3 regions of the Lysinibacillus sp. COL-1 genome follow, and region 3 is predicted to be linked to each of the others. Evidence: riboswitches for the same ligand, from Rfam matches in the RefSeq annotation. Region 3 holds a riboswitch; each other region holds the start of a gene.
What was found. Region 3 has a riboswitch for cobalamin ahead of mmgD (citrate synthase). Riboswitches for the same ligand answer to the same signal wherever they lie in the genome.

Region 1 (5,581 bases), on a different contig from region 3:
TGGAAAGTACCAGAGCCTGCTGTATAAATATCGGGCTTAGGACTAATTTCTAAATAAACATTTTTCGGTGCTTTTACTTCCTTCACCTTTGCTTTAACGTCAGCTAATTTCGCTTTAATCTCTTCGTTTACTTCATTTCCTTTATCTGCAACACCCATTACAGCTGCGATCTGTTCGATGTCACCATAAACATCATCGAATGTAGCTGCTGATTGAATAACAAACACTTTGATTCCAGCATCTTCAAGTGGTTTCATTGCTTCCTTATCACCAATCGTATAAGCTATAACAACATCTGGCTTCAACGCTATGATTCGTTCACTGTTAAAATTCACAGAATCAGAAACCCGTTCAATTTTCTGTGCTTCCTCTGGGTAAGTATCATACTCAGTTGCTCCTACGATTTTATCACCAACACCTAGAGCAAATAAAATTTCTGTGTTACTTGGTTGCAATGATACAACTGTTTTTGGTACTTCTTTAAACTCTATTTCTACACCGCGATCATCTGTCACTTTGTAGTTTGTTTGCTCTGTTTGTTGTGTATCCTGTGAAGCGTCTTTATTTTTAGTATCTACTGAAGTACCACAACCTGCTAAAATCATTGCAAGGAAGAGTACTGTTAGCCATTGAACATTAAATAATTTCTTCATTATTATTCTCCTTTTTCTTTTTCATCGGATATGATTTACTAATAAATGGTATTTCAACTATCCCTGCTTGTTGATTCATAAAGACAGCCATAACGAAGCACACATTGGCTAATAGGCCTAAATAATCAAAAAGAATAGCTGGAACCTCTCGTTCTTCCGATACTTTGTGTAATGTACGATATGATTTTTTTGCTTCACTACGGCAAAGATGTAGAGCAGCGGCAGCCTCTGTACCTTGAGGTAAGACAAAGTTTTGTATCTCTTCCTTCACATGACGAACATAAAAATCATAGCGCTCACTTAACCAAGCAAGATCCTCTTCTGTTACAGCTAGTTTTCCACGAACCGAGCCATTGACATGGTAGGCCATAGGTAAAATAATCATTAAATCTTCTACAACAGCTTGTACATCCTCTTTCTTAACTGCAGCTAAAGCAACTCCCAAATGCGTAGTCAGACTGTCTGTTCGAATCTCAAAATCAACCGTCGAAGCTTTTTCACGCATAAATGGATAACAAGAATAACGTGCATCTTTTTTCACTTGCGATCCCCCCACTTTTCATTATGAAAATTCTTGCATAAAAAAACGCCGCTCCTTTACGCAAAGGAACGACGAAAATAACATAATAATGGCCAAATTAACATGACATAGCCTATGTATTTGCCGTATATCCTCCTAGCTTCCGAGAAGTTTTTATACGTTCAAACAAAGGTCGGTCTCCTGGCTTGTACAGTTCATTACATAAAAAACGAATGTGTGATAAAGTACCTTCCCATCTCTGTTAAGACAGTGGTAAACCTTTATACTAGCTGTACTTACAGTTGCGGAAACAGCTTCGGTTTTTCACCGAATTCCCGATTATGCTTGTTAGCACCTTTATTCTGCAAGAATAATTCACTTGTAAAGCAGTTTATCATATATTAATAGGAAAAAATAGCTGTGCTTTGAATGGATCGTCACCATTTCTAAAGAATAAGATAAACAAAACTGTTTTATAGTATAGTTTCAATTGCCTGTTCAATATCAAGTTGTGAATCTGTTGGTTCAAAGCGTGCAACGGTCTTGCCGTTAGCATCTACTAAAAACTTTGTAAAGTTCCAGCGAATATTACGACCATCTAAAAAGTTAGGGGCAAGTTGAACAATTGCCTCAGCAAGCATTTTTTCCTGCATGCTCGCCTTGCCAAACTCTCGAAAATCCACTTCATGTTTTAAATAATTAAATAATGGGTGGGTAGTCTCTCCATTTACTTGTACAAGCTCAAAAATTGGGAAGGTAACGCCATAATTCACTTTACAAAGATGCGTAGTCTCCTCGCCATCTTCAGGATTTTGATGACCAAATTGATCGCAAGGAAATCCTAGAACGACAAAATTATCTTTCCCATATTTATCATACATTTTTTGTAAGTCATCAAATTGATATGTAAATCGGCATTGATTCGCCGTATTGACAATTAGCATCGTTTTTCCACGATATGTTTCCATGGATAAAATTTCACCATTAGGTTTTCGTACTAAATAATTATAAATGCTCATGTCTTAACCCCTTTTATTTTTTCATTTATTATAGTTGACTATTCAATAATTTACCAAATAATTTGCACAAAAAACACCATCTCGTTACGTTGAACGGATGGCTGACTTATACTTCTGTTTAGATTTAACGTCCTGCTCTTCATTAATTAAACGATGGGCAATGTCTAATAACTTTATGTCACTTGTCTCGTCATATAGCTTTTTAAAAGATACAATAATATCATGGCGAATGTGAGTCGGATGCTTCTCATCTAAACAAGTTTGAAATCTCTTTGCTAAATAAGACACCACTAAGTCACTTTGTACTTGACCTGCTAGCCCAATTTTCCAAATAGCTTGTAATGCATTTCGAGCTGTAACGGATCGTTCATCATAAGTCACAGCCCAAATCTTTAAAAAATCCTCCAATACCCTTTCTTCTGGGTCACTTTTTGCGGCTAAGGCGCATAAAATTTGTGCAGCACGTGCACGTGCATGACCATCTTTGTATGTAAGTGCTTGTACAAGCTGTTCCCAGACTGCATATGTCCAATCTACGGGTTCCTGCAGAATTTTTATTAGTTCCTCGTAAGATTCAATATCGCGGTCATGCTCTGTTAGATTATTAAAAAGTTGCAAAATCTCTTTCTCCATAATTTATCCCTACCTTTATTGTTTCAGAACGTAATAAAATTTGATTTATGGTACACTTAACTTAATTTTTTTCTCAAAGAAGGTGAGTTTATGAATAAATTTAATGCTAGGAAAATGATTTTCCGATTGATTGTGATTCTTTCTCTACTTGTAGCTGCCTATTTTGTAATCCCTGTATCCATGCCTATAATACTTGCTGGTGTCAGTGCATTTTTCTTAGAACCCATTGTTATGTTCTTTAAAAGGCGATGGAAAATGTCAAGGAAAATTGTAGTTGCTTTTATATACATAGTGAGTGTTATTGTTATCTCTATTATTTGCTATATATCCATTACACAAATTATGTCGCAAATAATTATATTATCAAAGCAAGCTCCCTATTATATTTCCAAGCTATCAGATATGTGGCTTCATATGCAAGAAAATATTTCTAAATACACAGAGGACTTTCCACCTGAAGTAAGTGCTTCGCTTCAAAAAACCACTATGGATTTCATAAAGAAAGTTGAAGAATCCTTTTTAAGCTTCTTTAATTATAACAAAGTTTCAGCATTCTTTTCAGAGATTCCAAGCCTATTTATCAGTCTTCTCGTTTATATGATTGCTTTATTCCTATTTATGCTTGATTTGCCCAAATTAAAGGAAATCACTTATAAATATTTAAAGCCTAACACAGCAAAGAAAATAAAAATCATCTTAAATCGTTTAAAAGATGCAACATTCGGTTATATGAAGGCACACTTATTTGTAAGCTTTATCATAGGTGGCGTCACACTTATTGGATTACTATTAATCCAACCGAAATATGCAGTTACGATGACCATTATTATTTGGTTAATAGATATCGTTCCTTTCCTAGGGTCCATTATTATATTAGCCCCATGGGGACTATACCATCTATTAATGGGAAACACAGCTATCGCTGTAAAATTATTCATCTTAGCTGCTATTTTACTTATTATTCGTCGTGTCGTCGAGCCTAAACTAATGGGCGACCACATTGGCTTATCCACTTTGCCAACATTAATTGCCATGTTCATTGGTCTACAGTTATTTGGTATCATTGGTTTACTCGTTGGCCCATTTGTTATCATTTTCTTTATTGCCTTAAAAGAGACAGGTGTCATTAAGCTAAATTTTAAAATTTAATGCAAAGTCATTACGCTTCGAGCTTACCTCTAATGCTCCTCTTAAACCACTGGAAATGCAAAATAAGTGTTCATCTCTCCTCGACAAAGGAGGTAGATGAACACTAAAGCAAAATAAAAAAGGTCATCTTTGTATATTTTTTCTCTACAAAGATGACCTTTTCATCATGTCAATCGTCTATTAAATATAGAGGCTTATTGAATACGACCAAAGCCTACTAAGTATTGATTCCACCAATCAAGTGATTCAATTACGATACCATTGTTTTGAGCATCGATCATTGTGTTGTTCCCTAAGTAAATACCTACGTGAGCTACACCAGAACCATAGCTGAAGAATACTAAGTCTCCAACACGCGCTTCACTTGCTGAGATACGTTGAGTTGCTAAATACTGCTGTGATGCTGTACGTGGTAAAGAAACACCTGCTTGTTTGTATGACCACTGTACAAGACCTGAACAGTCAAAGCCTGTCGATGGGTTACTACCACCCCAGACATATGGACGTCCTAGGAATTGTTTAGCTGTTGAAATAGCATCTCCTGAAGAAGCCGTACCAGCTCCTGAGCCCATAACAATTTTTTGTGGCACGCCGCCATCATTATTTTGAGTTGCTTGTACAACTGGAGTTGCTGCTTGTAGCGCACGTAAACGGGCTGCTTCTTCTTCAGCTGCTTTACGCTCTGCCTCTAAACGTTCTTCTTCTTGTTTCGTTGCAATTTGAGCTTTTAATGCAAGTGATTTCGCTTCATTTTCAGCCTTTTTCACTTCCATTTCGCTTTCCTTTTGTTGAAGCTCTTGGAACTGCTTTTGAAGCTCTTTTTGTTTTTCATCTAGTATAGCTTTTTGTTGCTCTAAGCTTGCTTTATCTGCTTCCTGTTGATCTACCAATTCTTGGTCAGCATCCATTAATGTTTTGACCGCTACGACACGATCCATTAAATCGGCAAAGCTTTTTGCTTCAAGAACGACATTTAAATAAACGCCTACAGTATTATCTTGTGCTTGGTATGCAGCCATACGCTCACTTAAAATTTTAGAACGTTGCTCGATACGTTTTTGTGTTTCAACAATACTAGCATCCACTTCTTTAATATCAGCTTGTACCTGTTTAAATATTTTCACCTTTGCGTCGATCTCTTGTTGTAACTTTGTTAATTCTTCTTGTAATTTTTTAACTTGTGCATCAATTTCAGCCTTTTTCTCAATCATTTGTTGAGAAGTTTCTTCGGCATGTACTTCTGTTGGTTGAATTGTATTAAATAATAAGCCGCCAGCTAGTGCTAATGCTAGCACCATCGACTTACGCCATTTATTGCGCTTACCCACTGATTTTCATTCCCCTTCATCTGTCAATTTCGCTCTAGATATTCTATGTAATCACTTGAACGATTCTATTTTAATCAAATGTTCTTATATTTATTTTAGCCTTTTAAAGTTTAGCATTTTCGGCATAACTTTTATACTATTTCATGTCTATTTAATACATTAGTAAAACTCGAAATATTTCTGTAATATTTGCAAGAAAGCTACTTTATTCTACAAAACGCCACTTTATTCTGCCTATCGCTACTATTAGCTGATTCAACATTAGACCTACACATCACT
Region 2 (5,581 bases), 490 kb from region 3:
TAAAACCGTTCCAAGTCCAACACCAGTTGGGTGGGAGCAACTACCTGTAACCGAAGGGATTTTTAACGCCGACAGCACAAAAGCAAAGGCTCCTGAAAGACCTAAAAGCATTTTGGTTTCAGGGTTTTCTTCAATTGTTTTGCGAATGGAGCGCAATCCTAGAATAATAAATGGGATAGAGATGACCCACCAAAAAATAGCCCATTCGATTGGTAAAAAACCTTCCATGATATGCATGGCAAAGGCACGTTTTGGCACGAGTAAAAAGGCCAATAAAAAATAACTAAGTTTCCACCATGAAAATTTCAAAAGCTTTCCTCCTTACTAATAGATTTTTAGAATGTAGCGTGCGTAAATAAAAAAGCACTTCTCCGTTGTTGGAAAAGTGCATAGCTAAAAAAGCAAATAACATTCTCATCTGCTAAGCCGCACACCTATCCTCGTAGGCTGAAACGATCACATATTTTTCGGCAGGTCTCCTGGCTCTAGTTCAACACTTTATAGGTCTTCCCATCCGTTGGACAGTGACATGTTCTATAAAGCTCCCTAATACAGTGGCGGGACCGCGCCGGACTCAAACCGGCTTCCCTTTTAAGCAAAATGATAAGTATTTTACACCGAAAAAACATTAAGTTGTGAGATTTCACGACAAAGTGTAACATGATTTTCCATAAATATGCTATATTTTTTTAAAAAATATTTTCAATTGAAGGTCAATAGAGAAGATTCTGATAACTACTGAATTGTCATAAATAAGGAGATATTATAATTTTTATACCCGGTCTACACACAAAATTGATAAAATTGTCATAAATTTTTATAGAAATATTGAAATTTTAAAATAATGAGATATGATAGAGACAGTTTTCTATTCTATAAAGAAGATAATAAATTTCATATAAAACGTCGATAAGTGCTCGAATAACTCGAGATAATAGGGAAATTGGTGAAAATCCAATACAGCCCCCGCTACTGTAATAGCTGATGAAATCGCAAAGCCACTGGTGCAAACTTGGGAAGGTGCGATAGTAAAATGAAGCTTAAGTCAGGAAACCTGCTTATTTGATTGTGCATGCAAACTTTTCGGAGGGAGAAGTTGAAGCAAGAGCGAGTACCTGTATTTTATTTTATTCGTTTTTATTTGGCTTCTACAAAACCTTTACTCTTCGTAATTAGAGTAAAGGTTTTTCTTTTTCCAGAAAGCAAATGAGGGGAGACAGAAGATGACAACATGGAATTTAGAGGGGATGAAAACACATCTCTTTATTTGTAATGGTAGTAGCTGCATGAACAAAGGTGGGGAGGAAATTACCCTAGCTATTCGAGAAGAAATACAACAGCAAGCACTTGATCAAGAGATACATACAACAAGAACGCGCTGTAATGGACGATGCAAGGATGCTTGTGTGGTCATCGCCTATCCGCAAGGGAATTGGTATCGTGTACCATCAACAGAGCATGCTAGAACACTTGTACAAGATTTACATCATGAATCCTTATACAACGAACATGTCTTTACACTTCGTGAAGGTACATTACAGCGTACAGCACAAACGACAGCCATTAAAGGGATCGAAAAGGTGAAAGAGGGGTAACAACATGGCGCAAAAAGGAAAAATTTTCGTAGTGGGCTTTGGACCTGGAGACTTTAAGCATATTACGACACGGGCGGTAGAGGCATTACAACAAAGTGATATGATCATAGGCTACAAAACCTACGTGGAGTTGATTCAAGATTTAGTCAGTGCGAAGTCGATTGTCAGTACTGGAATGACCGAAGAGGTGTCCCGTGCGCAGGAAGCGGTGCGCCAAGCAGAGGCTGGAAGCATTGTCTCAGTCATTTCAAGTGGTGATGCGGGTGTCTATGGTATGGCGGGATTAGTGTATGAGGTATTGATTGAGCTAGGCTGGACAGAAGCAACGGGGATTGAGGTAGAAATTGTCCCTGGTATTTCTGCCATCAATTCATGTGCTAGCTTACTTGGTGCCCCGATTATGCATGATGCCTGTACGATTAGTTTAAGTGACCATCTAACACCATGGAATTTAATTGCCAAGCGCGTCGAGGCAGCCGCTATGGCGGATTTTGTAATCGCTTTATACAACCCAAAAAGCGGTCGCCGAACAAGACAAATTGTCGAAGCACAGCGCATTCTCTTAGAATATCGTTCGCCTGACACACCAGTAGGACTTGTGAAAAGTGCTTACCGCGATCGTCAAGAAGTGACGATGACAACATTAGCCGAAATGCTGGAGCATGACATTGGAATGCTGACGACAGTCATTATTGGTAATTCGTCGACATTTTTCTATGACAATAAAATGATTACACCACGTGGCTATCAACGTAAATATACATTGGGTGAAGAAAAACAACCCTTACGTCCACATCAACGTTTACGTGAAGAAAATGAACCTTGGGCAATGAACCAAGAGACAGGGACTGCACGACAAGACTTTACAGCAGATCCTAATGCAGGGCGTTTTAATAAACCCAGTGTAGCCGCTACGCCAAAGCCAAAAAAAACAGCACTTGAAATGGCTACAGCGGCACTCGCAATGGTGAAAGGAACAAGTGCAGTCAAAGTAACGCCGAAACTTGTACAGCAAAAAATAGAATCCATTTTTGAATTAGCTGTAAGCCCAGGAGTGGTGAATAAGTTTTTCACACCTCAGCAAATGATGACGTTAGCAGAGGTCGTTGGGGAAGAGGGGACGATGGAATATACACCAGACCATCAAATCCATTTGAAAATCCCAACGACTGCCCCTGAACGTATCACGGAGAAATTACAGGAAGTAGGCTTTTTATTAGCGCCGATTGGTGATGTGCTATCCTTGAAGGCTTGTGATTTTTGCTATGGTGAAAAGGCCGATTCGATTCCCTATGCAGAAGAAATACAACAAAAATTAGGTGGAATGTCTTTGCCGAAAACATTAAATATCGGTTTTAACGGCTGTGGTATGGCCTGTTACAGGGCTGTATTTGATGATATTGGTATTGTCTATCGCAAAAGTAAATTTGATGTCTTTATTGGGGCGAAGCCAGTTGGTCGTACGGCCCATGCAGCACAGCCTGTTGTAGAAGGGTTGGAGCCTGAACAACTGATTCCACTAATTACAGATATTATTGAAGAATATAAAGCAAATGCTCACCCAAATGAACGTTTATTTAAATATTTTAAACGTGTGAAAAAGATATTGCATTTTACGTATCAAGATATGTCTTCCAAAATAAAAGTAGAGCCAGCTCCGTGCGGCGACTAGTGAGGAGAAAAGAGATGAAAGCTATTTTATTTGTCGGCCATGGGAGCCGTTTAGCAGCAGGAAATGATGAGGTACGTACATTTATTGAACAAATGACACCGCGTATTGATGCACAATTTTTAGTGGAAACATGTTTCCTAGAATTTGCTTCACCGAACATCGAAGAAGGCATTACGAATTGTGTGAAGAAAGGGGCTACAGAGGTTCATGTAATTCCGATTATTTTACTTCATGCAGGCCATTCAAAGCTGCATATTCCAGCAGAGATCGAGCATGCGCGTGAGCATTATCCGAACATTACATTTACCTATGGTCAAACCATTGGCATTCATGATGAAATATTTACGATTTTACAAGATCGTCTAGCGGAAATTGGTTTTCATTCAGAACAAGAGCAACAAGATACAGCCATTTTATTGATTGCACGAGGTGGCAGTGATCCATCTGCAAATGGTGATTTTTATAAAATTACACGACTTTTATGGGAAAAATTACCTGTTAAATATGTGGAAAGTGCATTTATGGGCGTAACAGATCCACGTGTTGAAGAAGGTATTGAACGCTGTGTTAAATTAGGTGCGAAAAAAATCATCATGCTCCCATACTTTTTATTCACAGGTATTTTAATGGAACGTATGAATGATATGTGTGTGAAGTTTAATGAACAATATCCAGATTGTACTGTTCAAATTGCCAATTATTTTGGCTACCATGAACGTTTACAAAATGTTCTATTAGAGCGTATTGAACAAGCGATAAATGGTACATCTACAGGCATGCAAGATTTAGAAAATTATCGTGCCTATGCGGCAGTTCATGGACATGCCCATCATCACCATCATCATGATCACGATCATGGACACGACCACCATCACGACCATGACCACCACCATGAAGAGGAGCCAGTAAAATGATTTTCATGTTAGCAGGGACGAGTGATGCAAGGGATCTAGCCCTTGCCCTGCAAAGCGCAGGACATGCGGTAACAGCTACCGTCGTGACTGATTCGGCAGCCTCTAGTCTTGCTGACGTTGGCCTACCACATTTAATAGGTCGACTGACAGCTGAGGAAATGGCAGCCATCATAACAGAGCAAGGCTATCAAATGGTGGTTGATGCCTCTCATCCATTTGCTGAGGAAGCTTCTAAAAATGCAATGGCAGCGGCCGAACAGGCACAAGTTCCTTATATTCGCTATGAGCGTGCCCATGAACACTATGCGCATCCTCTCATTACGATAGTGAAGGATTATGAGGAGGCTGCCCAATTAGCGGCAAAAAAGCGAGGTGTCATCATGCTGACAACAGGCAGCAAAACACTTGCTACTTTTACAAAGGTTTTACAAGGCTTAGAAAATACGAGAGTAATTGCTCGCATGCTTCCACGACTGGACAATATGGAAAAATGTGAGGCACTTGGTGTGGCACAACGAGATATTGTAGCTATTCAAGGTCCGTTTTCAAAGGAATTAAATGAAGCATTGTTTCGTCAATATGGAGTAACTTTGATGATCACCAAAGAAAGCGGTAAAGTTGGCTCAGTTGATGAGAAGCTTGAGGCAGCTCTTGCCTGTCATATTGAAACGATTCTTATTGCAAGACCAACCATTCAATATGGCCAACAATATTCAACATTTGAAGAAATATTACAGGCTGTACAACATACACTTTAGGAGGCATTATCCATGGATTTTAAAACAGATTTCAAACCATTAACGGTAGACCCAGATAAAATTTACGATTATAGTTTCTCGATTATTGCAGAGGAAATGGGCGATCATGATTTTTCAGAGGACGAGTGGAAGATTGTGCGCCGTATTATCCATGCTTCGGCGGATTTTGAGCTAGGTCGCAGTGTCATCATTACACCTGATGCAATTGAAGCGGGGATTAAGTCCATTCTTGCCGGACGACATGTCATTGCAGATGTTCAAATGATTGAAAGTGGCTCTGGTAAAAAACGTTTCCAAAAGCATGGTGGCGATTTACATTGTTATATAGCGGATGAAGATGTCGCAGTAGAAGCGAAAAAACAAAATACAACTCGTGCCATCATTTCCATGCAAAAGGCTACAAAATTACATGAAGGTGGGATTTATGCAATTGGTAATGCGCCAACTGCCTTACTAGAATTGATTCGTTTAATTAAAGAAGGCTTAGCAAAACCAGATTTAATTATCGGTATGCCTGTCGGTTTCGTGTCAGCAGCCGAGTCAAAAGAAGAACTGTTAAAACTCGAAGGGATTCCGTACATTACCAATGTTGGTCGTAAAGGCGGTAGTACAGTGACGGTTGCCGCGTTAAATGCCATCTCA
Region 3 (5,581 bases):
TAGAAACAGAAGCTGCCATACTTCTTGTTACACATGATTTAGGTGTTATTGCTGAACTAGCTGACGATGTGGCTGTTATGTATCAAGGAAAAATCATTGAGCAAACGAATGTCTATGATTTCTTTGATGCACCTCAGCATGCCTATACAAAGAAACTATTACAAGCAAGAATGCTATTTTAGAGGTGAAAAAATGACGCTGCTAGACGTGAAAAATATTGATATGCATTACGCTCAAAGACCATTTCTATTCCAGCGTAAGCAGGAAGTTCCCGTATTACAGAAGGTGTCATTCTCACTTCAGGAGGGGGAATGTCTAGGAATAGTCGGTCAAAGTGGTTCAGGAAAAAGCACATTAGGTCGTATTATTTTAGGAATCGAACGACCAACAAACGGGGAGTTGCTCTTTCAAGGTGTCAATTTATACGAAGCACCAAGCAAGCATAAAAAAAGAATACGTAGAGATTTACAGGCAGTTTTTCAAAATAGCTATCATTCATTTAATCCGAAACAGACGATTTTTGAAATACTCGAAGAACCGTTTCTGAATTTCGAAGATTTTAGCAAAACAGAGCGACAACATAAAGTAAGAGAATTACTAGACTGTGTAGAGTTAGAGAGGGCAATGGCTCAAAACTATCCTTCGCAGCTTAGTGGGGGACAACAGCAACGAGTCAACATCGCTAGAGCTCTTGCGCTAAAGCCAAAATTAATTGTCTTAGATGAAGCGATTAGCAGTCTTGATATGATTTTACAAAAAAAGATTATACAGTTACTACAAACACTTCAAAAAGAGCGACAGCTTGCTTACATTTTCATTTCGCATGATTTACAGGCAACACGTTTTATGTCAGACCGTATCCTTGTCATGCAGCATGGTCGGCTAGTGGAGGAGATTGGAAAGGATGGAGCATATCAGCATCCCGCTTCACAACAATTATATCATGCTATTTTGCCTTCACACCCGCGAGAAAGAAAACATAAAACGAAATGATCATAATATAGAAAACACGTATACAATGGTCATGGAGGTATGGGCTGGGGAAAGGTAATGATAGGGGCCAGTTGGATTACCTCATTTGCTCCAAACATTAGTAAGAGTCATCTATTAAAGAAACGCCATTTTGCATTAGAATGGCGTTTTTCTTTTTATTAATAATATTAATTAACAAATTAACTTTATTGATATTTTCATTGAATAAATTAATTTTATTATTTACTTTTTTAAATTATTTGGTATATAATCAATTTAACTTAAAGGAAGGAGTTCACTATGGCTTATCAAGTAATCACAAATTGTCCTGTCTGCAGTAAAACATTGAAAATTACGAAGTTACAGTGTTCTCATTGTCAAACGACGATTGAAAATGAGTTTGAATTGTCGAAGCTAGCATCCTTATCACAGGATCAGCTTCATTTTGTGGAAGTATTTTTAACATGTCGAGGGAATATTAAGGAAGTAGAAAAGGAACTGGGCATTTCGTACCCAACTGTGCGAGGCAAGCTAAATGACATTATCTCATCCCTTGGTTATGTCCAAAAGAAGAAAAATGAAGTAGACGAGAAAAAAATTGTAAGCATGTTGGAAAATGGCGAAATAACAACTGATGAGGCCATAAAACTCTTAAAAGACGAATAGGGAGGAATGCTACATGAAAGAGGAAATTACTAAAGTGTTAACCATGATTCAAGAGGGAAAAATTGATGCTGATAAAGGGTCAGAGCTGATTCAAGTGTTACAAGAGAAAGAGGAGTCAGGTAATAAATTTCTGGAAAAAACGAAGTATTTAGATAAAACGTTAAAGGTTCGTGTGGTGTCCACTGAAAATGATAATGTCACTGTGAATTTGCCTATAAAACTTGTCAAGGCTGTGTTAATGGCTGGACACAGTATCGCTGCGAGTATTCCGCAATCGGAAAAATACGTGAAAGATATCGATATCAATCTTCTTCTTGAAGCCATCGAAAATGAATTAGATGGACAAATTGTGGACATAAAATCGGCAAACGGAGATACCGTTTCAGTTTTCATTGAGTAGAGGCGACTTATGATGCATGTAAAAGTGAAAGCAAAAGACGTTCGTTTTACCGTTCCTGTTCCATATGCTGTGCTAACCATTGTTCTTTCCATTTTGACTTCAAAATGGATTCAGCAAAGTGTCAACAAATGGACAAAGGCATACTTCGACAGAAAAAAAATCGACTTTTCCTTTCCATTCATTGACAAAGAAATGCTCAAGCCTATTATCAAGGAACTACAAAATTATAAAGGGCTCGTGCTAGTAGATGTCAAGGCACAAGACGGTACAGAGGTTAAGGTTAGACTGTAATAACCTAATAGTTAAGATGGGAGCATGTTTTCATAAAAAGCATGCTCTTTGTTATTTAAAGAGAATTCTTTGCAAAAGAACTATCTAAATTCCACAATTTGTCCTCTAGATTGTCTAAGAGTGTTTTTGTTCTTTTCTCAAGATGATCTGGTAGCTCATTTTTACTGAAATAGGTAAGATTCAAACTCTCACCATCCCTCATCTCTAATACACCACTGACATTTTTCGCACTATAAAGATGAATAACTGTATAGATTTCATCTCCATTTGGATATTGAAAATAATAATTTGGCCCTGAAAAAACACCAATCAAGTCCAATTCATTCGCTACCAGTCCTGTTTCTTCATGAAGTTCACGGGTAGCAGCTTCTTCTAGCGTTTCATTCAGTTCCATTGAGCCACCAGGTAATCCCCAATCCAACGTATCTGAACGATGTTGAAAGAGAATTTTCTTGTCATCGTTGACTACAAGAATTGTCGCCCCGATACTGATAATCGGTCTACTGCCGATGTATTTCCTTAATTCTGAAATATAGCCCATATTGGCTCCTCCTCTATATTATAAAATAACTATTCGCCTTTCTTATTATAAAGACCTCTATTTCACTTGTAATCCTTGAAAATGGAGTTATTGGTATAGATGAACAATCTTTTTTTGTACAAAATAATGCTCAAAAATGCAGAATAGTCAATCAAAAATGAAAAATAGCTTTTTATAATCAGTCTTTTCTGAATTTTACCTATATTGATTGTTTTGAAAACTCTATGTTAAGGTAAATAGACAAATTGAATATGCTAAATTTTGGTGGTTCAAATGGAGTCCATTCCATTTGATTAAAAGGGAAGTTGGTGAGAGTCCAACACTGTCCCGCAACTGTATTTAGGAGCTCGATAACAAGGCCACTGTTTTGTTTGTCAAAATGGGAAGGTGTTATTGAAGTGTTGATTATAAGTCAGGAGACCTGCCACAAAATAAGCATCAATTGACCTACGAGGATAGGGAGGTGTTAGCTACTGCATGATTTTTGTGAATTCCTATAAATTCACTGTTATTTGGTCTGTCATGCTTTTGTAGATTAACAACTTCTAAAAAGGGGTAGAAGTTGTTTTTTTGTTGTTCTTTCGTGTTGGAATGGTAACGCTTACAAGAATAATTAAACAAAGGGGCTGTCATTGAATGGAGTTAACTTATTCACCAGGTCTTGATGGGATCATTGCTGCTGAAACAAAATTATCTTTTTTAGACACTGTAGGAAGTCAAATTGTTATTCGAGGCTACGACTTGATTGAATTATCACAAAGATATTCGTATTTAGACATTGTCTACTTGCTACTGCATGGCGAAATTCCTACTGCCGAGCAACAGGCTGACTTACAGGACAAATTAAAAGCACATTATCAGGTTCCGCAAGAGATCTTCCAAATCTTCAAGCTCTTGCCTAATGAAACACATGCGATGGATGGACTGAGAACTGGAATTTCTGTTTTAGCAGGCTTTGATCAGCACATCAATGATCGTTCTACTGAAATGAACTTGACGCGAGCTTATAGACTTTTAGGCGGTATGCCTAACATCGTAGCCAATAGCTATCGTGTCTTAAACGGACAAGATGTTGTGGAGCCAGATAGTCAGCTTTCCTATAGCGCCAATTTTTATTACATGATTACTGGTAGAAAACCAACGGCGTTAGAAGAAGAAATTTTTGATCAGTCTCTCGTTTTATATAGTGAGCATGAGATGCCAAATTCGACGTTTACAGCTCGTGTTATCGCCTCTACACAATCTGATTTGTACGGTGCTTTAACTGGAGCTGTCGCATCATTGAAAGGAAATTTACATGGAGGGGCCAACGAGGCAGTCATGTACATGCTTCTAGAAGCCAAAACAGTAGCAGGCTTTGAAGCCTTGCTGAAAAATAAACTGCAAAATAAAGAAAAGATTATGGGCTTTGGTCACCGTGTTTATATGAAAAAGATGGACCCAAGAGCACAAATTATGAAAGAGGCTTTGCATAAATTATGTTTGGCACAAGGGGATGATCGCTTATATCACATGTGTGAAGCTGGTGAGAAGGTGATGGCACAAGAAAAGAGCTTGTACCCAAATTTAGATTATTATGCAGCACCAGTATACTACATGCTTGGCTTGCCAATTGAAATCTATACACCTATCTTTTTTGGCTCACGAACGATTGGCTTATGTGCTCACGTCATTGAGCAGCATGACAATAACCGATTATTTAGACCTCGTGTCCATTATATTGGCGAGCGTCATAACCTTGAAGAATTGTCGGTATAATCAAGTTTTAACAACTCGCCATAGAGCTGATGGGCATTCTGACCAATGCCTATCAGCATACTAGTATATCAAATTCATGCCTTGAAAGGAAGATATAGATGATTAAAACAAATGACATATCTAAGACAGATCAATTACTTACAGATATTGCGGATTACGTAGTAAATACAACTATTACAAGTGAAGAAGCATACGAAACGGCACGCTATGTATTATTAGATACATTAGGGTGTGGCATTTTGGCCTTACAATATCCTGAATGCACGAAACTTCTTGGCCCAGTAGTACCAGGCACAGTCGTTCCCAATGGTACACGAGTTCCAGGCACTTCCTATGTTCTTGATCCTGTAAAAGGTGCCTTTAATATCGGTTGTATGATTCGTTGGCTGGATTACAACGACACTTGGCTTGCGGCTGAATGGGGACACCCTTCCGATAATTTAGGGGGCATATTAGCTGTGGCTGATTATTTGAGTCGCGTGCGTGTTGCTGAAGGGAAAGAGCCACTTAAAATGAAAGACGTATTAGAAATGATGATACAGGCCCATGAAATACAAGGTATTCTCGCATTAGAAAATAGCTTAAATCGTGTTGGGTTAGACCATGTACTGTTTGTCAAAATTGCGACAACAGCTGTTGTGACAAAGGCATTAGGTGGCACTCATCAGGAAATTGTCAACGCCTTATCAAATGCTTGGATTGATAATTCGAGCCTACGAACATATCGCCATGCACCGAATACGGGTTCTAGAAAATCATGGGCTGCTGGTGATGCAACAAGCAGGGCAGTACACTTAGCCATGATGGCTGTGAAAGGCGAAATGGGCTATGCAACGGCCTTATCTGCACCTGGCTGGGGCTTCCAAGATGTTCTCTTTAATAAGCAAGAATTAAAGCTTGCTAGACCACTAGCATCTTATGTGATGGAAAATGTTCTATTTAAAGTTTCTTAT

Region 1: linked by a shared signal. The riboswitch ahead of AC6BKE_RS05370 (cobalamin adenosyltransferase family protein) and the one ahead of mmgD (citrate synthase) in region 3 are both predicted to bind cobalamin.
Region 2: linked by a shared signal. The riboswitch ahead of AC6BKE_RS21480 ((2Fe-2S) ferredoxin domain-containing protein) and the one ahead of mmgD (citrate synthase) in region 3 are both predicted to bind cobalamin.

The regions. Positions count from the first base shown of each region.
Region 1 is NZ_JCAWSJ010000003.1:191,467-197,047, reverse strand. Features, by position in the region: gene AC6BKE_RS05375 (ABC transporter substrate-binding protein) at 1-653, opposite strand, end outside; gene AC6BKE_RS05370 (cobalamin adenosyltransferase family protein) at 637-1,194, opposite strand; cobalamin riboswitch at 1,348-1,547, opposite strand; gene AC6BKE_RS05365 (glutathione peroxidase) at 1,647-2,192, opposite strand; gene AC6BKE_RS05360 (hypothetical protein) at 2,277-2,825, opposite strand; gene ytvI (sporulation integral membrane protein YtvI) at 2,916-3,974, shown strand; gene AC6BKE_RS05350 (C40 family peptidase) at 4,169-5,302, opposite strand.
Region 2 is NZ_JCAWSJ010000004.1:2,653,253-2,658,833, reverse strand. Features, by position in the region: gene AC6BKE_RS21485 (energy-coupling factor ABC transporter permease) at 1-309, opposite strand, end outside; cobalamin riboswitch at 453-637, opposite strand; cobalamin riboswitch at 895-1,076, shown strand; gene AC6BKE_RS21480 ((2Fe-2S) ferredoxin domain-containing protein) at 1,224-1,595, shown strand; gene cobJ (precorrin-3B C(17)-methyltransferase) at 1,600-3,267, shown strand; gene AC6BKE_RS21470 (sirohydrochlorin chelatase) at 3,282-4,181, shown strand; gene cobK (precorrin-6A reductase) at 4,178-4,939, shown strand; gene AC6BKE_RS21460 (precorrin-8X methylmutase) at 4,952-5,581, shown strand, end outside.
Region 3 is NZ_JCAWSJ010000004.1:2,167,445-2,173,025, forward strand. Features, by position in the region: gene AC6BKE_RS19080 (ABC transporter ATP-binding protein) at 1-182, shown strand, start outside; gene AC6BKE_RS19085 (ABC transporter ATP-binding protein) at 193-993, shown strand; gene AC6BKE_RS19090 (DUF2089 domain-containing protein) at 1,273-1,638, shown strand; gene AC6BKE_RS19095 (SHOCT-like domain-containing protein) at 1,652-2,038, shown strand; gene AC6BKE_RS19100 (hypothetical protein) at 2,048-2,329, shown strand; gene AC6BKE_RS19105 (NUDIX hydrolase) at 2,385-2,870, opposite strand; cobalamin riboswitch at 3,119-3,313, shown strand; gene mmgD (citrate synthase) at 3,507-4,628, shown strand; gene AC6BKE_RS19115 (bifunctional 2-methylcitrate dehydratase/aconitate hydratase) at 4,727-5,581, shown strand, end outside.